DNA from 3 places in the Vreelandella sp. F11 genome. Region 3 is predicted to be linked to each of the others. Evidence: predicted binding sites of a transcription regulator. Region 3 holds the regulator's gene; each other region holds the start of a gene.

Region 1 (6,698 bases), 1.6 Mb from region 3:
GCTCGGACTCAATCAAATCGCGGGGAATGGCCGCCATATTGAGGGCGATAAACGGCTTCCCCGCCCGAGGGCTATGCTGGTGAAGCGCCTGGGCAACGCGCTCTTTACCAGTACCCGACTCCCCGTTAATCAACACCGTGATATGGGAGTGAGAGAGGCGGCCAATAGCGCGAAACACCTCCTGCATAGCGGGCGCTTCACCAATGATTTCGGCGTTTAGCCCTTCCGGCACGGTAACCGGACGCTGGCGTTCACGGGCGTGGGCCACGGCGCGACGCACCAGCGCCAGGGCCTCGTCTACGTCAAACGGCTTGGGCAGGTACTCAAACGCCCCGCCCTGATAAGAGGCCACGGCGCTGTCCAGGTCAGAGTGCGCGGTCATCACGATCACCGGCAGGTCGGGATGCGCCTCACGTACCCGCGACATAAGATCCAGCCCATCGATACCCGGCATGCGAATATCGGTGACCAGCACGTCGGGCGGGCTTTCCAACAAACGGGGCAGGGCAACGTCGGCCCGCTCGATGCACTCAACGTCCAGATCGGGTTGCGCTAAGGCGCGCTCCAGCACCCAGCGGATAGCGCGGTCATCATCGACAATGACCACCCGCGCAACATCATTACGTGCAGCCTCAGTCATGACGCTTCTCCGGTGAAATTAACAACCATGGGAATCAGTAAACGAAATTCGGTGTGTCCAGGGCGTGAGTCGCATTCGATTAACCCTTGATGTTGGTGCAATATCGACTGGGCAATAGAGAGCCCAAGACCACTGCCCTCTGCGCGCCCCGACACCATGGGGTAAAACAGCGTTTCCTGCAGCGCAGCGGGAATACCTGGACCGTTATCGACCACGGCGACTTCGCTGACCAGCCGGTGGCGTTCAGCCCCCAGGGTGAATTGGCGACGAGCGCGGGTACGCAGTATTAAAGAAGGTTCCGGTGTTTGCGCGTCGCTCATGGCCTGCACCGCATTACGGGCCACGTTGAGCACCGCCTGAATCATTTGCGACTCGTCGCCGGAGAGGTCGGGCAAGCTGGGATCGTAATCACGGCTAATCGTCACGCAAGGGTGCTCGGCAATCAGCAGCGCCCGCACCCGCTCGAGCACTTTGTGAATATTGACCGGCTCATGCTTAAGAATGCGGTTAGGGCCGAGCATGGAGTCGACCAAATCGCGCAGCCGATCCACCTCCTCGACGATGATATGGGTATATTCGCGCAGCGCCGGGTCATCTAGATCCCGCTCCAATAGTTGTGCCGCCCCGCGGATGCCACCCAGGGGGTTTTTGACTTCGTGAGCAAGCCCCCGGGCAAGCACCTTGATGGTCTCCTGGCGGGTGGTGAGCGCCTCTTCACGGGAGATCTGCATCAACCGATCCCGTGGCTCTACTTCCAGCAACAGCTCATCGTCAGATAACGGCGTCACCGTGTAGTCAACCGTCAGCGGTTCACTATTCAGCGGAGTAATGCGCGCTTCGCGCTGGGTATAAGGGTGAAACGCATCCCGCGCTTTGGCCAATACATCGTCAATGCTCTCATCCCCGCCCAGTAGCGTATCCAGGCTGATGCCGTGAACACGGCTAAGGCTGACGGCTAACAGCGCTTCAGCAGCAGGGTTCATCCAGCGCACGCGCAGCTCGCCGTCTAGCAGCAATACCGCCGTGGTGAGATGCTCAATCAAACGCTGGTGCATAGTGGTGTCCTGAAAAATCACGTCTTCCATCGCCGATACAGACCTACAGGTGGATGCTCCATGAGGGAACTGCAAAAAGCGCGCCAACTACGCCCCCACGCCCATTTGCACGGCTTGCGGGCATCGCAGCGGAAGAGAGTGGATCGTTTTAGCGCACTTGTCGCGCCAAATGCCCCTGTCAATGCACCACTTTAGTGCATTCAGGTTTTGGAAAGGAGTATGTCGAGCTGTTTTTCTGGTAGCACTTTGCTAATTGCGTCTATAAAGGCGCTTTTAAGGAACCGTAAACATCACTGCTGCCGTGCGGTGCTGCACACGCTGACAACTATCGAGTAGCTCCGCTTGAAGCGCGTGCCGCCCAGGGGAAGCCCCGTTAGCCAAAACACATCGCTGTGCTCCTCAGCCCCAACAAAAAACCCCGCCGTAGCGGGGTTCTCTTAATAATCATTGTTACCACCGCCTGACTGATAGTCACAGTCAAAGGCGAGTAACGCTGATTAGCAGCTGTGCTTAACAGCTGTACTTAACAACTGTAGTACATATCAAACTCGATGGGGTGAGTGGTCATACGAATACGCTCCACTTCTTCCATCTTGAGTTCGATGTAGGCATCGATCATCTCGTCGGTGAACACGCCACCTTCAGTCAGGAAGGCACGGTCAGCGTCGAGGGCTTCCAGGGCCTGATCCAGGCTGTGCGCCACAGTCGGTACTGACTTGCCTTCTTCTGGCGGCAGGTCGTACAGGTTTTTGTCCATGGCATCGCCAGGGTGGATCTTGTTCTTGATACCGTCGATACCCGCCATCAACATGGCAGAGAACGCCAGGTAGGGGTTGGCAGTCGGATCAGGGAAGCGCGCCTCAACACGCTTACCTTTCGGGCTAGCAGTGTAAGGAATACGGATCGATGCCGAGCGGTTGCGGGCACTGTAAGCCAGCATAACCGGCGCTTCAAAGCCAGGCACCAGACGCTTGTACGAGTTGGTAGAAGCATTGGTGAAAGCGTTCAGGGCGCGGGCGTGCTTGATGATGCCACCGATGTAGAACAGCGCCATTTCAGACAGACCAGCATACTCATCACCGGCGAACTGGTTGTTACCATCTTTCCAGAACGACTGGTGAACGTGCATACCCGAACCGTTATCACCGACCAGCGGCTTCGGCATAAAGGTCGCGGTTTTGCCGTAGGCGTGAGCCACGTTGTGGATCACGTACTTCATTTCCTGAACTTCGTCAGCTTTCTTCACCAGCGTGTTGAATTTAACGCCGATTTCGTTCTGACCTGCGTTGGAAACTTCGTGGTGGTGAACCTCAACGGTCTGACCAATTGCTTCCAGGGTATTACACATCGCTCCACGGATATCGTGGAAACTATCGACCGGAGGAACCGGGAAGTAGCCGCCTTTCACACGCGGACGGTGGCCCAGGTTGCCGCCTTCAACGACACTGTCGGTTGCCCAAGCGCCTTCATCAGAGGTGATTTTGTACATGGAGCCCTGGATATCAGACTTCCAATGCACTTCATCAAAGATAAAGAACTCAGGCTCAGGACCAAAGAAAGCGGTGTCGCCCAGGCCAGTTGATTGCAGGTAAGCCTCTGCACGCTTAGCAATAGAGCGCGGGTCACGATCGTAGCCCTGCATAGTGGCCGGCTCGATAATGTCGCAGCGCAGCACCAGCGTCGCATCTTCTGTGAAGGGGTCTAGGTAACCCGTACCGTCTTCCGGACGCAGAATCATGTCGGATTCGTTAATGCCCTTCCAGCCTTCAATCGAAGAGCCATCAAACATTTGACCATTCTCGAAGAATTCTTCGTCAACATCGCGGGCAGGCACGGTTACGTGCTGCTCTTTACCGCGAGTATCAGTAAAACGCAGGTCTACCCATTTAACATCGTGTTCTTCAATTAGCGCGAGAGTCTTGGCTGACATAGTGTCCTCCGGTATGAGCGTGGCTTAAAGCTAACGACAGTAAGCTACCGATAAAAGTGTTGTTCGACAAAATACGTGCTAAACCGCACGTTTGTCATTCTTGTTCGCTCAACGTTTGCCTGACTTTTTTAACAAATCGCTCAGCGAGCATTTCAGACCGGCTATTGTTTTAGCACGCCGCAAGGGTTATGCCTACGACACGCTAGCCGCTTGCAAATACAATGCAGAGAGCATGCCAACACTGCACCAATATGGCATCAAAAAACAACAACTGATTGTTTTATAAATAATAAAAAATGGATTTAAATGCCTCTTGATGACGCATAACGGTTAAACACGGCCTCAAGCGTCGCCTAAAAACCTCATACCGCACCAAAATAGAGCAAAAATAACGATTAATGCTCTTTTGTAGTGCAGGCAATGTGCTGAGCACTCTTTTTTGGCTCGCAAGTTTTTTTACTTGCTACTCAAATAAACCAGCTACTACAATAAATTACAAATTGATAGATTTGCTCACAAATGGAGTCGGCAAATGGGATCGGTCTGCTTTATCGTTGATGCCATGGTGACGGGTGAGATGTTGCCACGCCACTTAAAATCCATACGTGAGTCTGGTGTGGCCGATCACTTACTACCTATTTTGGTAACAGCCACTCAAGCCCAGGAGCGCCTCAGCGCTATTGAACAGCGCTACCATGCGCACTCGCTGATTACGCCAGCGCGGCCACTGGGTGCCCGCCTCAATAAAGCTGCGTTTGCCAGTCAAGCGGAGTGGCTCATCATTGCGCTGCAGAAAAAGCCGCTATCTGCCGACCTCTGGGGCGCACTCTACCCACAGCTCAACACGTATACCCTTGATGCCTTGATCATTGGCTTCACCCGGCCAACGCTGTCGGAACGCATCCTGCGGCGCTTATTAGCAAGTGCTTTAATCTTCCCGCCCTATATTGCCGTCAGACGCGCCTGGCTAGAGCGCTTGGGAGGGTTTGACCCAGAGCTTGACGATAACAACGCGATAGACGATTTTCTGCAGCGTTTACACGCCTGCCCCACCCGCTTGAAAACCTACAGCGGACACTTGCTTAGCCAAATGGATGAACCAGACGACGACCCTATGCTGCCTAACCCCGAAGCGGTCGTCACGTCACGCCCCTGATACACGCTCTGCCAGTTCCTACTACCGCTTGCCTTATTGCCGTCGTCTTTAATTTACTTACCTCTAATGGCTTACCTTCAACTGCTTGCCGAATAGCATCGCGCCTAGTGTGGTGGTATTCGCCAGTTTATTAAGCCCCACTGACCCCACCACCCCAACCACCATAAGCAACAGCGCGTAGACGCCAATGGGCAACGATAACGGCTCGACAGCCAGGTCGGTGAGCACAAAGAACATGGGGTGAGCCAAGTAAATACCGAACGAGTATGCATTGACGTGGCGCACCCACAAAGGCGCGGGGCGCCCCGCCAAGTAGCGCATAGCGCAGAGCGTAAACAGCACGAAGAACGGAACGACCCACACCTCTTTGGAAGAGAACGCCAGCCAGCCAGCGAAAGTCGCCGCAATAATCAGCGCCACCATCAGCGTCAACCACAGCGGGCGAGCCATTTGCTGCATCCAGGCGGGTCGTGCCAGCAGCACGCTCTCAGGGGCTAGCGGGTAGTAGCGCACCAGTACCAGGGCCAGGAAAAACACATAAATCCACCCCAGCGGAGCGATCCACAGCAGGTAGCCGGGCAGGTCAACGTCAAACCAGTAAGCCAACCCCCAATACCCCATGCTGATGATACAAGAGCCCCACAGCCACGGCACCGGGTTCAGACGCCACAGCTGCCAGCGGGTAAATAGCCAGTAGGCCACATAAAACTGCATTGCAATAATCAAAAAATATCCATGCCAGCCCGCGTACACATAATACTCAATGGCATTGGCCACAAACCCCACTGGCTCATCTGAGGCCTGTAACTTTACCCATTCAGCCGTCGAATAAATAAAGCCATACACAAAATACGGCACCATCACATACTTTACGCGCTGAGCTAGAAAACCTTCCGGCACAGATTTATCGTAGCGCAGGGCAAACACAAAGACGGCAATAAACAGAAAGATTGGGGTACCCAAAACCAGCGGTATGCGCATCAAATCGGTCGCGACGTTATCGAGGCGTTGATTGACGTGATCTAATAAATGAAACAAAAAAACGGCTATACAGCCGTAAGCACGTAACCAATAGATCTCTTCAATTTTCCGCATTGGGCCTCCCGCCGCTACCTACTCCTACCTTGGCATTTTGCATGGCGATAATGGGTGACGTTGCTAACTGACTGTCTTACTTGGCGATGATGAACAATGAGAGCCTTCACGCTGTCCGACCCTAGTGAACAGTTTTAATTCCCGGAGGAAACGTGTTCATCCCCAAGCGACCGCTACTTTCGTACCGATTTAACGCCCTACTGACGGCATTTATTGGCTGGCTAACGTTCAGTGGCCATAGTTTGGCCAGCGAGGTTGAACACGATCAGTTTTTCTCGCCCACGCTAGGTTACGACTACCCCTATAGTATTTATTTACCCGACAATTATGACGCCCAAGCGACAGACGCGTATCCAGTCGTTTATATGCTGCACGGCTCATTCAACACTGACCGGGACTGGGTTTCTCGCGGCAACTTGCAGCAGGTAGCGGATAGGTTAATCAGTGCTGGGCATATTCCTCCGAGCGTTTTCATTATGCCCGGCAGTCGCAGTTGGTGGGTGGATGGCTACAACGAACCTGCCCGTAGCGCATTTTTTAACGATCTAATGCCCCATATAGAAGCCACTTACCACGTCGGACAAGAACGTCATCTACGCGGCGTGGCGGGCTATTCTGCTGGCGGCTACGGGGCGCTCAACTTTGCCCTGGAGCGGCCTGAACTGTTTGCTGCGGTAGCCGCGTTAAGCCCGGCCAGCTACGCCCCCTTACCGCCGCGCAACTCCTCCGCCTGGCGCCATCCGGCCTTTCGCAATGAGCAAGGCCAGTTTGATCGCGAGCTATGGCAAAACCTTAACTACACCGCCTATTTGGAAGAGTATC
Region 2 (6,698 bases), 680 kb from region 3:
TAGCCTCAAAGAGGATCAGTATGTGTTCGCTTATTATCCCGATGCGGAGTGGCTTGCTACTTCAGCGTTTCTAGGCTGTACAGCCGAGGCCGCGCAGCTTGCCCGTCGCTAATATCGAAACTTTTGGTAAAGGTGAGCGCTAACAACCTCAGTCTAAGAGATTGTTGATAGCTCAATTTCATCATTTACGGTCGCTAAATCAGGCGTACGCGGGAACTCTCTGCAATACTTTGTGACAAATTAACACAAAATATTGCTATCTGCCGTAGGTGTCTCCGCCATGTTCACCTTTATCCACCCGTATCAAAAAATTCGTCGCCTGGAGCAGGAGGTTGCCGATTTACGCACCCAGCTTGACGCTGCCACCCCCAGCTGTCGCCTGTTAAGCTTAATGAAACCTGCACAGTCGATTGGAATGCTGCAGGCGAGAGGCGCAGATATGCTGGCTGCGCTAAATAGCGGCATTCAGGAATATGCAGACCATCTTGCCGGAGAGCGCGCCACACTGACGGAGACTAATAATTTAATCGCCGCTGCTGAACTAGCGGTTAATACTCTTAATCAGCGCTGCCTCGACACTGAACATGCCGAAGCATTACCCCCGTTAGTGCTAGCCAAAACCTTACATACCCTAAGCCAATTGCAGGTTGCCCTCGCACGTAATGCGGGCCACGCCCAAGCGCTAGCGGTTAGCACGGCGCTTGAAACGGCCCATAGCCAAGGTCTACTGGGTAGCACTGACGCCGCTACCCAGGAAGCGCCAGGGTTGGCGGCCATTGCTGACGATGTTCACCGCTTAGCACTTAATATGCACCAATTGAGCCACCAGCTCACTCTTCTGATGGAGCAAATTAATAGTCAGGTAAGAGAGCACTCCCAAGCCGTAGTGAAAAAACGTTTGGCCGATGACGAGATTGCCCGCTCGGCGCAAACAGCTAAACAGGCAGTGAGCCAGCTTGCTGACCAAGCTCAGCACATGCATAAGGTCATTCATCACAGCGCCACCGCTGCTTTTTTACACTCTGCTAAGCTTGATCATGCGGTGTGGAAATGCCGACTTTATAAGCAGCTACTGTCTGCTAACACAGACACCCTGCTAGACGATCACCACCAATGTCGCTTAGGCCATTGGTATCAACACGGTGAAGGCCACCAACGCTACGCTCGCACTGAAGCTTATCGAGCGCTGGCGGCGCCGCATCGGCGTATGCATGACAGTGGTGCTGAAGCGCTTAAGTTTGCCCGCCTAGGTGACCGCAATGGCCAACTAGCCGCCTTGGGTTTAATGGAAGAAGCCAGCCAACAGCTTGCACTGCAGTTGGATAACCTTATGGAGCACGCCATCTTTGAGGCGCCCTACCCAAGCAACCACCACTCGCCGCTTGCAGGTGCCCCTTAAAAAATCCAGTGCGCTAATAATAGCCTTTCGTCTTCTCTAGCCGCCTATGCCATGCTGGTGTCACTAAACCCAATTTCCTCACCAGCAGCAATGGGAAAAGCATATGGCAAAGGTCAAAAAGCTAGACCTCGCGTTACAAGGTGGCGGCGCCCACGGAGCTTATACCTGGGGCGTCATTGATCGCCTGCTGGCCGATGATCGTATTGAAATTGAGGGTATCAGTGGCACCAGCGCTGGGGCGATGAACGGCGTGGTAATGGCCGATGCGCTGACCAGAGGCGATAAAGAGACCGCACGGCAAGCACTGTACGATTTTTGGCAAGCGGTGAGTCGTGCGGGCATGACCAGCCCCATCCGCCGCTCTCCCTTGGATATATTGACCGGCAACTGGAGCCTGGATCACTCGCCCGGTTTTATTGCGATGGATCTGTTAAGCCGCGTGGCCTCCCCCTATCAACTCAACCCGCTCAACATCAATCCACTGCGCGATATCGTGGCTGATCACATTGATTTCGAGCGGGTACGGCAATGCCAGCAGCTTAAGCTATTTGTCGCGGCAACCAATGTACGCACAGGTAAACAGCGGGTGTTTCGCCGTGAGGAGATGAGCGTTGATGCGGTGATGGCCTCCGCCTGTTTGCCCTTTATGTTTCAGGCGGTGGAGATTGATGGCGAGGCGTATTGGGATGGCGGTTATATGGGCAATCCCGCGCTGTTCCCACTTATGGAGGAGTGCAGCGCACGGGATATTCTACTGATACAAATCAACCCTATCAGTCGCAACGAAGTTCCTACCTCGGCGTCAGCCATTATGAACCGCCTCAACGAGATCACTTTTAACTCAGCACTGATTAAAGAGATCCGCATGATTGCGCTGCTGAAGCACGCCCTCGATGAACAAGGCATTGAAAACTGCTATCAACAGGCGTTGTTTCATCGCATCAGCGGTGAGCAGGCACTTGAGGGACTCTCTGTCTCCAGCAAATCCAATTCCGAGTGGGCTTTTCTATGTCACCTGTTCGAACAGGGCCAAGCCGCCGCTGACCGCTGGTTAGGCGAGCACGTTGATGCCATCGGCAATCGCTCCACTCTTGATATTGATGCCGTCTATTTACATGAATAGCGGCTTACATAAATAGCGGCCGCATGGTCAGTTCCCGCCCCTTCTAGCACCAAGATGCCGCAAAATCAGCGCAGCATGCCCAATCATGCAGCATAGCCCTGACCACTTATCGCTAAAACGCACAACAAAAAATACAACAAAATACTGATTAATATAAAAAAGCCATAAAATGGCAAGCTACCTGCTTAACTCCTTCCAGTGGTGGTAGGCGTGGACCAGGCCCAACTGGGTACGAGTGCGTCGAACCTGACCTTCAACGATGAAGGCATGTTCTCGTCAATTGTTTGCGTAACGCGCTAATTCGTTTGCGTTGCGTAGCGATCAACTCGTTTTATGCCCCGTGAGGCCATCCCATGGACATACGCAACAAAGCCAACCGCATTCGGTTATTCAACTTCTCGACCCCTCAGATGCGCGCTTTCCACTTTTCATGGTTCGCGTTTCATATCTGCTTTTTTGGCTGGTTCGGCATCGCTCCACTCATGGCGATCGTTCGTGAAGACCTTTCGCTGACACAAACGCAAATCGGCAATACGATTATCGCTTCGGTGGCGATCACCGTGATAGTGCGCCTTGCAATTGGTGTATTGTGTGATCGCATCGGCCCGCGTAAAACCTATACTGGGCTACTGCTGCTGGGCGCTATCCCGGTAATGGGCATTGGCTTGGCCGATAGTTTTGAAACCTTTCTACTGGCACGCTTGGCCATTGGTGCCATTGGAGCCTCCTTCGTTATTACCCAGTACCACACGTCAATGATGTTCGCCCCCAATGTAGTCGGCACCGCCAATGCTACCAGCGCGGGCTGGGGCAACCTGGGTGGCGGCACCACACAAATTCTGATGCCCCTGATCTTCTCTGGCATGCTGATGCTGGGCGTTAATGAAGCCTTTGGCTGGCGCTTGGCGATGATGGTGCCTGGTGTCGTGATGTTCTTCACCGGCATTGGCTACTGGTTCTTTACCCAAGATGCGCCCAACGGTAATTTCAGCGATCTGCGTGCACGGGGTGAACTGCCTGAAGCGTCAGGCGAAAATGGTGCTGCGCAAAGCTTTCTAGCTGCCGCCAAGGATATACGCGTTTGGGCGCTGTTCGTTGTCTACGGCCTCTGCTTTGGCGTAGAGCTGACGATCAACAATATTGCCGCCATCTACTTCTTCGATAAGTTTGACCTGACGCTAGCTACCGCGGGTCTGATCGCTGGCTTGTTCGGGTTAATGAATATTTTTGCGCGTACCCTTGGAGGGGTTTTCTCGGATCTTTTCGCCAAACAAGGGGGCCTGAAAGGGCGCGTTCGCTGGCTGTTTATTGCCCTGGTTTGCGAAGGTATTGCGTTGGTAGCCTTCTCACAGATGCACGTATTGAGCCTGGCGATTGGCATCATGCTCGTGTTCAGTCTATTTGTGCAGATGGCTGAAGGCGCCACCTACGGTGTTGTACCGTTTATTAACAAAAAAGCCTTGGGCGCCGTCGCAGGGATTGTCGGCGCAGGCGGTAATGTAGGCGCGGTAGGCGCAGCCTTTTTGTTCCGCAGCGAAAGCCTGACCTATCAACAAGGGCTGTTCTATTTAGGCCTAACAGTACTGGTGCTGGCTTCCTGTGTGCTGCTGGTGCGCTTTAGTGATGCCACTGAAGCAGAAGAGGCCAAAGCCTATCACGATGCGATTGGTGATGACGTAGGCGCAGGCGCTCTGTCGTTACGTTAAACGCTTTCCAGTACACTCCCATCTAGCTACATAGCAGTATGGGAGTGTATTCATTTAGGCGGCAAGCCACTAAGGAAATCTCTATGTCTTCAGCGCAGCAACTGCTCTTAACCGCCATCCGTTGCGATATCGACAACCTTACCCACCTTGCCACCACCGCCGATATTGTCGGCGACATTAGCCGATTTATTCATATGCTCCAGCGTGAGCGGGGCGCCTCGACGATCTACCTGGTTTCCCAGGGGCAACGTTTCAAAACCCGCCGCGATACCTACCGTCAACACAGCCAGCAGGCCGAAACGTTAATGCGCCAACGGCTGGAAGCGCTCAGCGAGGAAGCCCGCCCTCAGGCCGCCGCGCGCTTACTGCGCCGAATCGCTGCCGTTTGGTATGCACTTGACGAACTTGGAGCCCTTCGCCAGGCGATCGATACCTTTGCCATCACCCCCGATGCGGCGACTCAGGCGTTTAACCAACTGACCAGCGGACTGCTGGCCATTGTATTTGAGGCCGCTGACACCGCTATCGATCCCGACATCACCCGCACGCTAGTGGCCATTTTCCACTTGATGCAGGGCAAAGAGTTGGCGGGCCAGGAGCGCGCCTGTGGCGCTTTTGGCTTTACCCATGGTCACTTCGACGAGCCCCACCGTGCCCTGCTAAACCAGCTAATGACGGATCAGCAGCGCTGCTTTGACACCTTTGTAGAGTTTGCAACCCCCGAAGCGCAACAGGCATGGCAAAAAGAGCTTTCTCCACGCACGCTGTCGGGTATTTGCCAACTGCGTGATGTCGCCTGTCAGCGATCCTCGGCAACGCAACCATTACCCAAGGAGACACCTGATAAGCTGGGTGAAACCTGGTACGAACTCACCACCCTGCGTATCGACTCAATGAAAATGGTTGAAGATGCGCTGATCTCTCAGTTGAGCGTGCTTTGTCACCGCAAAATTGCCCAAGCCGAGGATGCGTTAGAAAAAGCGAAAACGCAGACGTGTACTTATGCCCCTGCGCCTTGCGAACAGTTGCTGGCGCTCAATGACGGGCAACCGTTAGGTGACCTCACTGCCAACGCCCTCACCTCTCCACTGGGACGTTCACTGATAGAACTCACCCAAGCCCAAGCTAGCCGCTTACAGGGACTGAGTGATGAGCTTGAAAATACCCGCAAAGCGCTGCGTGAACGCAAATTGATTGAGCGCGCCAAGGGGCTAATCATGGCCCACCAGGAGATGAGCGAAGAGGAAGCCTACCGCTTTCTGCGTAAAACCTCGATGGATCAAAGCAAAAGCATGGCGGATATGGCCCAAGCTATTCTCGATCTCTCCGCGATGCTAAAACGTAAGGATGCAAAAACGTAAAGCCGCCGTTAACGACCACTTAGCAGCACTGCACCAGCAGTTTAAGCCTATATTTGCAGGATGCCGTCACCTTAGCCATGCTAAAAGCTTACTTGATTAATTAGGCAAGGAGCTCAACCCATGCATAACGGCGTGCTATTAATCACCGGCGCATCCAGCGGCATCGGCGCCGCCACCGCCCGAGCAGCCGCGCGTGAAGGCTATAAACTGGTATTGGCCGCCCGTTCTAGCGACAAACTCACCGCACTGGCCCAAGAGCTGGGGCCAGAAAATGTGCTGACCTGCGAACTGGATGTGACCAACATGGAGCAGCAGCAAGCCATGGTAGAGCAGACGCTGGAAACCTTTGGCCGATTGGATGCCATCTTTGCCAACGCTGGACGTGGCGGCTCACCCGGGGGCTTTAGCGAGGCTGACCACGACACATGGCGTGAGATGATCCTTACCAATATCTATGGCGTAGGACTCACAATCCAAGCCTGCTTGCCTGCCCTTAAACGCCGCAAAGGCCATGTGTTATTGACCGGCTCAGCGGCAGGACGCACGACCATCCCAGGCTCTATGTATAGCGCGACCAAGTGGGCGGTAACGGGCATTGGCTATAACCTGCGTGAAGAGCTCCGTGGCACTGGTATGCGCGTGACACTGATTGAACCAGGGATGGTAGACACACCCTTTTTTGATGAACCGCCAGCCTATGCCCTCGAAGATCGCGACATCGCCAGTGCGGTGGTGTATGCGCTTGCCCAACCTGCCCATGTAGACGTCAATGAAATCCTTATTCGCCCTACTCCGCCTTTAAGTGAGGAGTGATAAGCCAGCGAACCTGGATAGTCGGCACCTTGTAATTCATCTGCACTGGCCGCATAACGTATAATTACCAAGCGCGCTAAGTAATTTTTCACGCTACGCGCCCACGAATTAATTTGCAGGTGACCCATGAGCCAACTCGCTTCCACGGCACTTTCCGTCCTCGACCTGGCGCCTATTCGCCAAGGCGGCAGTGCCGCAGAGACTTTTCGCGATAGTGTTGCCCTAGCACAATTAACCGAGCGGCTAGGCTATACCCGTTACTGGCTCGCCGAACACCACAATATTGCCGGCATTGC
Region 3 (8,925 bases):
ATCATTTATCACGTTGCGGAACGCCGCGTCGAGTTGATTGACCAAGCCGAATTGACCCAACAAGAGGATAAATTTACCGGCGGGCGTCTTGAGTATTTTATTGACCGTGAAGTGATTCAAGCACGCTCTGACGTTGACGGCAGCGAGCCCCAGCGCATTCGAATGACCCTTCAGCCTGAACAATAGGGAGCCAAGCTGTGGCCACTGCTGACACTGCGCCGATCAAAACCCTTTATGCCCACCACCTGGCTAAAAGCTACAAACGGCGTCGGGTGGTTAAAGATATTAACCTAGAGATCTGCCAAGGCAGCGTTGTGGGCCTACTTGGCCCGAATGGTGCAGGCAAAACCACCTCGTTCTATATGATTGTCGGGCTGGTAAAATCCGATGCTGGCAAAGTAGGCATCGATGATGTGGACTTAACCCGCGCCCCCATGCACGAACGCGCCGCGGCGGGCATCGGCTACCTCCCTCAAGAGGCGTCTATTTTCCGCAAACTTTCGGTTGCCGATAATATTATGGCAATCCTCGAAACCCGCAAAGAGCTTAATCGCAGCGAGCGGGAGCAGCGCCTGGAAGCGCTGCTCGAAGACTTTCATATCACTCATATTCGCGACAATCTAGGCATGAGCCTTTCAGGCGGTGAGCGCAGGCGAGTCGAAATAGCCCGCTCGCTCGCCACCGAACCCGCTTTTATTTTACTGGATGAGCCCTTTGCGGGCGTAGACCCCATTTCGGTAGGCGAGATTAAAACCATCATCCGTGCGTTGAAGCAGCGCCATATCGGTGTACTGATCACCGACCACAACGTGCGTGAAACCCTGGATATTTGCGATATTGCGTATATCGTCGGTGATGGGCAAATCATTGCCAGCGGCTCACCAAGTGCCATTCTCGATAATCAGAAGGTCAGAGACGTATATCTGGGTGCTGATTTTCGCCTTTAAACTAATCAACTGTGCCTACAATCACCACCTGCCCATAAACCTATTTTTTGGCTCTGTAAATAGCGCTCTGCAACAACTTTACTACCAATGGCATGCTTATTGCACTTGCACCAGGCACTCACTCGCACTAGTGTGGAGCCTTCTGATTAACGAGTGGTTCTCAGATGGTCATGAAAGCTTCTCTCCAACTGCGTATCGGCACACAGCTGACCATGACGCCCCAGTTGCAACAAGCGATTGCGCTGTTGCAACTCTCGACGCTGGATCTTCGTCAAGAAATTCAGCAGGCTCTAGATGCCAATCCCATGCTGGAGCAGGAGGATGAATTTAGTGAGCAGGCTGTCAGCGAGCCTAAGGAAGAAGAGTGGTCAGAGAGCATCCCTACGGAGCTCTCGGTAGATAGCGACTGGTCCGATACCTATCAAGATATGGGTAGCCAGGGAGGTAGCAGCAGCGAAGGCCCCGATTTTGAACGCCAAGCGGCCGGACAGAGCCTACATGGGCACCTGCTGTGGCAACTTGCCATGACCGACTTCAGCGCCCGCGAGCAGCTTGTCGCGGAGAGCCTAATCGACGCACTAGATGCAAACGGCTACCTGACTCAGCCACTTAACGATATCCGTGAAGGCCTACGAGCCCAGGGTATTGATGGGCTTAGTCAGCGGGAAGTGGAAACCACACTGCTTAAGCTGCAGCAGTTTGAGCCAACCGGCATATTTGCCCGCGACTTGCGTGAATGCCTAATGCTGCAGCTTGCCGCTCTTCCCGACGATACGCCGCTGCTGGTACCCGCCCGCCGCCTAGTGCGTCAGTTTCTTGAAGCGCTCGGCAAGGATGACATGCGCCTGCTGAAACGCCGCCTAGGGCTCGACGACGAACAGTTGGCCGATGTCATTCTACTGATTCGCAGCCTGGATCCTCGCCCAGGCAGCGCCTACGGCGACACCGACGACAGCTATGTGACCCCCGACCTAGTCGTCCGCCACGATAACGAAGGCTGGCATTTGGAGCTCAACCCTGAGGCCCTACCACGGCTGCGTATTCAGCCCGACTACGCCAGCCTGATTAAGCGTGCGGACAAAAGCGATGACAACCAGTTTCTCAAAGAGCACCTCCAGGAAGCGCGCTGGCTGATCAAGAGTCTCTCCAGCCGTAACGATACGCTGCTGCGGGTGGGTCGTGAAATCATCACCCGTCAGATTGGCTTTTTAGAGCACGGCGAAGAGGCCATGAAGCCGCTGATACTGGCAGATATCGCTGAAGCCGTTGAGATGCACGAATCGACTATCTCACGGGTAACGACGCAGAAATATATTCATACCCCACGCGGTGTATTTGAGCTCAAGTACTTTTTCTCCAGCCAAGTGAGCAGCCAGGATGGCGACAGCCACTCCAGTACCGCCATCCGCGCGCGGCTCAAAAAACTCATTCAAGAGGAGCCCCCTGGCAAACCGCTTTCTGACAGCCGCTTAGTCACGCTATTAGGCGAAGGGGGGGTGCAGGTAGCGCGTCGCACGGTGGCTAAATACCGCGAAGCCATGGGCATCCCCTCCTCCAGCGAACGGCGCCGTTTACGCTAGACCCTGATGCCGTTTAAGGGAAACTCTCGACAAGGGCTTTGCAACGCGGCAAAAAGGGTTACAATCGAAGTACAGTCCGATGGATAAGGAGTACGTCAATGCAAGTTAATATCACTGGTCATCACGTAGAACTGACTGACGCCTTGCGTGACTATGTCAACGAAAAACTTGAGCGTGTAGAGCGCCACTACGACAATATAACCACGGTGCAAGTCACCTTATCAGTGGAGAAAGAGCGCCAGCAGGCCGCCTGTACGCTGCACGCCGCAGGCGCGGATTTACATGCGGAAGCCATGGACAGTGATATGTACGCCGCTATCGATGCCCTAGCGGACAAAATCGACCGTCAACTCGTTAAACATAAGGAAAAAGCACAAGCTCGCGCCCAAGGCGCAGGCGTGCGTTAATTCAATGACGTTGGAAACCATACTCCCCCCGGAACGCGTTCTGTTTGACGTACCCGGGGGCAGCAAAAAAAGGGTGCTGGAGTTTTACAGCACCTTTATTGCCCAAAATATTCCCAGCCTGGACAGCCAAGAAGTGTTTAGCCGTTTAATCGGCCGTGAGCGCTTGGGCAGTACGGGTATTGGTAACGGTGTGGCTATCCCCCATGCGCGTAGCCCCCACTGCACAGCCCCTATCGCTGGCTTTTTAAAACTGTCAGAAGCGATTGATTTCGACGCTATCGACGGCGACCCGGTAGACCTGGTGTTTGTTCTGCTGGTGCCCGAAGAAGCAGATGACACGCACCTCTCACTGCTTGGCCAAGTAGCCACCATCATGAATGATGCGGACACACGCCAGCAACTGCGTAAAACGGCCAGTCAACGTGAACTTCTTGAGCTCATCACCGCCAAAATTCGTGAGCAATCAGCAGCCTAATCGATCTTAAAGTCTGCTTGAGGCTCATCGCGGCAGGTTTATTTTTGGCTCGCCCCCTTCAAATGCAGCATGGCCAAGGCAGAGAGACTCTATGCAACTGGTGATCATTAGCGGCCGCTCCGGGTCAGGTAAATCCATCGCTCTGCAGGCGCTGGAAGATCTTGGCTACTACGCGATTGATAACCTTCCCGCTATGTTGCTGGGATCGCTGGTGGACGAAATACGCGACCAGGGTGACCGCACCCATTTGGCGGTCAGCATTGATGCCCGTAATTTGCCAGGCGCGCTAGAGCGCCTGCCCGCTTTGTTGGAAGAGCTACGCCAGCGTAAAATCGACTTCCAGGTTATCTACCTGACCACCGATGCGCGCATACTGCTCGAGCGCTACTCCGCTACTCGGCGACGCCATCCGCTGACCCGGGATAGTGAGATGACGCTGGAAGAGGCGATCAACAAAGAAGAGGAGACGCTGGAGGATATTCGCGATCTGGCCGATCTGTTGATCGATACATCTCGTTTATCGGTGCACGATTTACGCCGTCGCATTACCGACCAGGTCGCGCATCAGCGGAGCGATAAGCTTACGCTGACACTCGAGTCGTTTGGTTACAAACGCGGCGTGCCGTTAGACGCTGACTTGGTTTTCGATGTGCGCTGCCTGCCGAACCCTTATTGGGATCCGACGCTGCGCCAGTTCACAGGTCGCGACGCTGACATTGTGGCTTTTCTAAGCAGCTACCCGATCGTTGACGCCATGAGCAATGACATTCTGGGCTGGCTGGAGCGTTGGCTACCCGCTTACCAAAATAGCCAGCGTAGCTACATGACCATCGCGATTGGCTGCACCGGTGGCCAACACCGTTCGGTTTACATGGTCGAGAAGTTAGCGGAAAAGTTGGCTCCCTGCATGGGCGAAGTACAACTGCGCCACCGCGAGCTGGGGTTACACTACACCTTAAGCAAGCAGTCAGCCGCCACCCTCGTCAGCTCTGCTCCAACTAACGAGCGACCAGAGACCTCTTAAACGCGTCTATCCATTAATGACACCACTCGGCGAAAAGGAACCAGGGTGCCAGAACGAACACTCACACTCACCAATCAACGCGGGCTACACGCTCGCGCGGCGACAAAACTGGTCAAATGCGGTCAACAGTTTTCGGCTAAAATACATGTTTACAAGCAGAATCAGGTCGCTGACGCCGCCAACATCATGTCGTTGCTGATGCTGGCAGCCCCTTGCGGTACAGAGCTGAAGATCAATGCCGAAGGCGATGATGCCGAACAGGCGCTTGAAGCGATTCAAGCGCTGTTCGACGCCCGCTTTGAGGAGGATCAGTAGCCGTATAGCTTGTGCTTGCTAGTCCCCCGCCACGGTCATGGCATCAATCAACCAGCTACCCGTGTGAACACTGCCGCGGGTATCGGTGTCATCACCAATGCCGACGAGGCCAGTGAACATCCGCTCCAGGTTACCGGCAATGGTGAACTCTTCAACGGGGTACTGCACCTTCCCGTTTTCGATCCAAAAGCCTGCGGCCCCCCGGGAGTAATCGCCGGTGACGCCGTTGACGCCCTGCCCCATCAGTTCCGTCACCCAAATCCCCCGCCCCATCTCCTGCAGCAGACTTTCGCGTGATTGCAGTGGCGCCGCCAAACGCACATTACGCGCTCCTCCGGCATTGCCAGTGGTATGCATGCCAAGGCGACGAGCACTGTAGGAAGAGAGCATATAGCTGGCAATGCGTCCCTGGTCGATAAAGCGATTATTACGCGTTTGCACGCCCTCACCATCAAACGGCGAGCTGGCCATGGCGCCAATTTCCATCGGTCGCTCTTCTAGGCTAAACCAGTCCGGAAACAGCGGTGTGCCGAGCCGGTCACACAAAAACGAGGCCTGACGGTAGAGCGCACCACCAGCCAATCCACTGAGAAGGTGACCGATTAACCCGCTGGCCAGCGAGGGGTCAAACAGCACCGGGAAGGTGCCCGTGGGTGGGCGTTTAGCGCCAAGCCTGCGCAGCGTGCGAACTGCGGCTTCGCGCCCTACCTCCGCGGGGTCACGCAGCGCCTTGGGGTCGCGGGCAGAAGTGTAGTCGTAGTCGCGCTGCATACCGCTGGCGTCTTGAGCTATCAGCATGCACGAAAGTGAGTGGCTACTGCCCTTTTGGGTACCTAAAAAGCCGTGGCTATTGGCATAAACGCGCACCCCTTCGCCACTGGAAAGAGACGCGCCATCTGACTGGGAGATACCTTCTACGTCACGCCCCGCCTGCTCACAGGCAAGCGCCAGCTCGATCGCCTCGTCCGTAGTGAGCGCCCAGGGGTAGTGCACTTTAAGATCGGGCAGCTCGGTGGCCATCAGCGCGGCATCGGCCAGCCCTGCGGCCTTATCTTCACCGGTATAGCGGGCAATCGAGAGCGCTTTCTCTACGGCGGCCTGAATCGAGGCACTACTGGCATCAGTGGAAGAAGCGCTGCCTTTACGCTGGCCCACGTAAAGCGTGACGGCTATGCCCTGGTCGCGGGATAACTCAACCGTTTCAACTTCGCCAAGGCGCACGCTAATGCCGATGCCCTGATCAACGCTTGCACCCACTTCGGCAGCATCAGCGCCCAAGCGCTTCGCCAGTGCTAGCGCCTCTTCGGCTCGGGCGGTCAAAAGCGACTGCTGCGCGGTTGCATCAAATGCCTGTGCCATACGGCCTCCTTTTTCAACCGAATGTCTCTCAACTGAATGTCTTTCAAGAGAGTCTCTTCGGTGAATCAATGTTGTACTCGCAGCTGGTATAATCCCGCCACGAATCTTGTCTGTGAGTCACACTATGCGTAAGCAACGTCCCGATCCCGTAGAAACAGAAGAGCAGGAAGAACGCCCTAGCAAGTCGCAACTCAAACGCGAAATGCATGCCTTACAGGCACTTGGGGAAACCTTAATCGCCATGCGACCGGCGGAACGCGCCCGTTTCCCCCTCTCTGACGATATGCTGCGTGCTATCGAGGAAACTGCGCGCATTCGCTCCCACGAAGGTCGCCGTCGCCATATGCAGTATGTCGGCAAGTTAATCCGTAAAGAGGATCTCACCGCCATTCAAGCCGTGTTCGATTCCATCGACCAAGAGCAGGAGCAGCGCGACCACGCGTTTCACCGCCTGGAAAAATGGCGGGAACGCTTAATTGATGAGGGCGATCCTGCTGTCGACCTGTTTATGGCGGAGCACCCCGATGCCGACCGCCAGACCCTGCGTCAATTGATTCGCAACGCCCAGCGGGAACGCGAGCAGGGCAAACCACCCACCAGCTCGCGCAAGCTATTCAAACACCTGCGCGAAACCCTCTCTCTTTAAAGGCGGCTCATTAAGACCGCCCTTCAAGACTGAGTACCGCCGACGGTCAGCTCATCCAATTTCAGGGTGGGCTGGCCGACACCTACTGGCACACCCTGCCCCTCTTTGCCACACACACCGATGCCGGTATCCAGCGCCATATCGTGGCCAATCATGGAGACACGCTGCATCGCTTCCGGCCCGTTCCCAATCAAGGTGGCCCCTTTCACTGGCGCCGTCACCTTACCATCTTCAATTAGGTAGGCTTCGCTGGCGGAGAAGACAAATTTGCCCGAGGTGATATCCACCTGCCCTCCACCAAAGCTCACCGCGTAAATACCGCGCTTAACGCTCTTAATAATATCGCTAGGTTCATCCTGGCCCGCTAGCATGACCGTATTGGTCATACGCGGCATGGGTAAGTGCGCAAAGGATTCGCGTCGCGCGTTGCCAGTGGGCGCCATACCCATTAGCCGGGCATTGAGCTTGTCCTGCATATAGCCGGTCAAAATGCCGTCTTCGATAAGCGGCGTATATTGTCCTGGGGTGCCTTCGTCATCCACGCTCATGGAGCCACGACAATCCGCCAGCGTTGCATCATCGACAATGGTCACGCCTTTAGCGGCAACACGTTGGCCCATCTTGCCAGCAAATGCGGAACTGCCCTTACGGTTAAAATCTCCTTCCAGTCCGTGACCGACGGCCTCATGGAGCAGAATCCCCGGCCACCCCGACGCCAGCACCACGGGCATTTGCCCCGCGGGGGCATCGACGGCTTCCAGGTTGACCAGCGCTTGGCGCACCGCCTCTTTAGCGTACTGCTCGGCAACTTGGTCATCGCGCAGTTTAGCCATGGAGTAACGGCCGCCACCGCCAGCGCTGCCCCGCTCACGACGGCCATTCTTTACCGCGATAACGCTGACATTAAAGCGCACCAGCGGGCGAATATCCGCCGCCAAGGTGCCATCGCTAGCCCGCACCAGGACTACTTCATAAGTGCCAGACAGGGACGCACTGACCTGACTGATAGAGGGATCCGCCGCACGGGCGACGCGATCCGCCTGCTTTAGCATGGCGACTTTGTCCTCGGCGCTAAGGCCTGCCAAGGGGTCAATCCCCGCATAGCGCGACATAGCGGAAACAGAGCTAACCCTCTGCCCAGGTAGGCGTTGACCACTGCGCACAATACCTGCCGCTGTGCGGCCAGTATCCATCAGCGCATCGGCCGTAATTTGGTTGGAGTAGGCAAAGCCGGTTTTTTCACCTGCCAGTGAGCGCACGCCGACGCCACCGTCAATACTGTAGCTGGCCTCTTTCACTTCGCCATCTTCCAGTACCCAGCCCTCTTGCCAGGTACGCTGAAAATAGAGGTCTGCGTAGTCAATGCCCGCGCCCATGGCGTAGCCCAGCCCGGTCTCCAAGGCCTCTAAATCGAGACCTCCAGGGGTCAACAGAATGTCGGCAGCCGTATCTACATCACTTTTATATACGCTCATTGGGGGCCTTCTAAAGTAACCTGCGGCGAAGTCCAAGGGCCTCGCACGCGATAATGGAGTGTCGTGGCACGATCCAGGGCGTCGCCAAACAGCTGGTCGGCAAGGAACAGTGCGCCACCCACGATGGGCGCGCCAACGGCAATCGCCGCAATCGGCAAACTTTGTGTTACTGGTAGTGTGACGCCAAGCCGCTGGTCAAGTTCACGCGTCACCAGATCGACACTACCGGTGAGCGTTAGGGTGGTGGCCGGGGCATCAATTTGCAATGGCCCACGTAGCGTCAGCAGCCCGCCGGTAACATCAGCCGTCCCCTTAACACGGTCAAATGCCGTGCCGCGGCCGGTAACGTCAGAAAAATCCAAGCGGAGACGACGTAAAATATTATCGAAATTGAGCAAGCCGATTAAACGCGCAGGTGCCGATTCCAGAGTGACAAAGCTGCCATCACGAATATCGGTACTGATATAACCATCCGAACGGCTTAACTCCAACTGCCAAGGCGCGCCCGGCCAGTCTAGAGAAGCGGTCACATCGGTACTGCGGCTACGCATGGCCACCGGCTGGTCAAGTCGTTCAAGGGCGGTGCCGATATCCCCGCCCTGAATCGTAATGTCCGCGCGGGTATGGCTGGAAACGGCATCCCCTTCCCAGTGCAGCTCGCCGCGCGCCGAGAGCTGCCCCAGGGTTAAGCCAACGG

What was found. Region 3 encodes sigma-54, which starts transcription at its own class of promoters, with help from an activator protein. Its sites were predicted from a motif close to TGGCACNNNNNTTGCTNT; they were not measured.
Region 1: a site for sigma-54 is predicted at 3,846-3,863, ahead of glnA (glutamate--ammonia ligase). Genes of this name have one in related genera too.
Region 2: a site for sigma-54 is predicted at 2,693-2,710, ahead of ACFIOZ_RS05235 (NarK family nitrate/nitrite MFS transporter). Genes of this name have one in related genera too.

What each region holds. Positions count from the first base shown of each region.
Region 1 covers NZ_CP170448.1:241,394-248,091, reverse strand. Annotated here, with positions in the region: gene ntrC (nitrogen regulation protein NR(I)) at 1-640, opposite strand, end outside; gene glnL (nitrogen regulation protein NR(II)) at 637-1,695, opposite strand; gene glnA (glutamate--ammonia ligase) at 2,219-3,625, opposite strand; gene ACFIOZ_RS01200 (glycosyltransferase family A protein) at 4,158-4,781, shown strand; gene ACFIOZ_RS01195 (acyltransferase family protein) at 4,845-5,876, opposite strand; gene ACFIOZ_RS01190 (alpha/beta hydrolase) at 6,029-6,698, shown strand, end outside.
Region 2 covers NZ_CP170448.1:1,171,790-1,178,487, reverse strand. Annotated here, with positions in the region: gene ACFIOZ_RS05250 (murein L,D-transpeptidase catalytic domain family protein) at 1-112, shown strand, start outside; gene ACFIOZ_RS05245 (CZB domain-containing protein) at 281-1,399, shown strand; gene ACFIOZ_RS05240 (patatin-like phospholipase family protein) at 1,503-2,522, shown strand; gene ACFIOZ_RS05235 (NarK family nitrate/nitrite MFS transporter) at 2,876-4,228, shown strand; gene ACFIOZ_RS05230 (nitrate- and nitrite sensing domain-containing protein) at 4,312-5,589, shown strand; gene ACFIOZ_RS05225 (SDR family oxidoreductase) at 5,710-6,402, shown strand; gene ACFIOZ_RS05220 (LLM class flavin-dependent oxidoreductase) at 6,529-6,698, shown strand, end outside.
Region 3 covers NZ_CP170448.1:1,847,074-1,855,998, reverse strand. Annotated here, with positions in the region: gene lptA (lipopolysaccharide transport periplasmic protein LptA) at 1-186, shown strand, start outside; gene lptB (LPS export ABC transporter ATP-binding protein) at 198-947, shown strand; gene ACFIOZ_RS08330 (RNA polymerase factor sigma-54) at 1,112-2,527, shown strand; gene hpf (ribosome hibernation-promoting factor, HPF/YfiA family) at 2,626-2,934, shown strand; gene ACFIOZ_RS08320 (PTS sugar transporter subunit IIA) at 2,939-3,409, shown strand; gene rapZ (RNase adapter RapZ) at 3,501-4,433, shown strand; gene ACFIOZ_RS08310 (HPr family phosphocarrier protein) at 4,479-4,748, shown strand; gene pmbA (metalloprotease PmbA) at 4,767-6,107, opposite strand; gene yjgA (ribosome biogenesis factor YjgA) at 6,232-6,753, shown strand; gene tldD (metalloprotease TldD) at 6,777-8,228, opposite strand; gene ACFIOZ_RS08290 (YhdP family protein) at 8,225-8,925, opposite strand, start outside.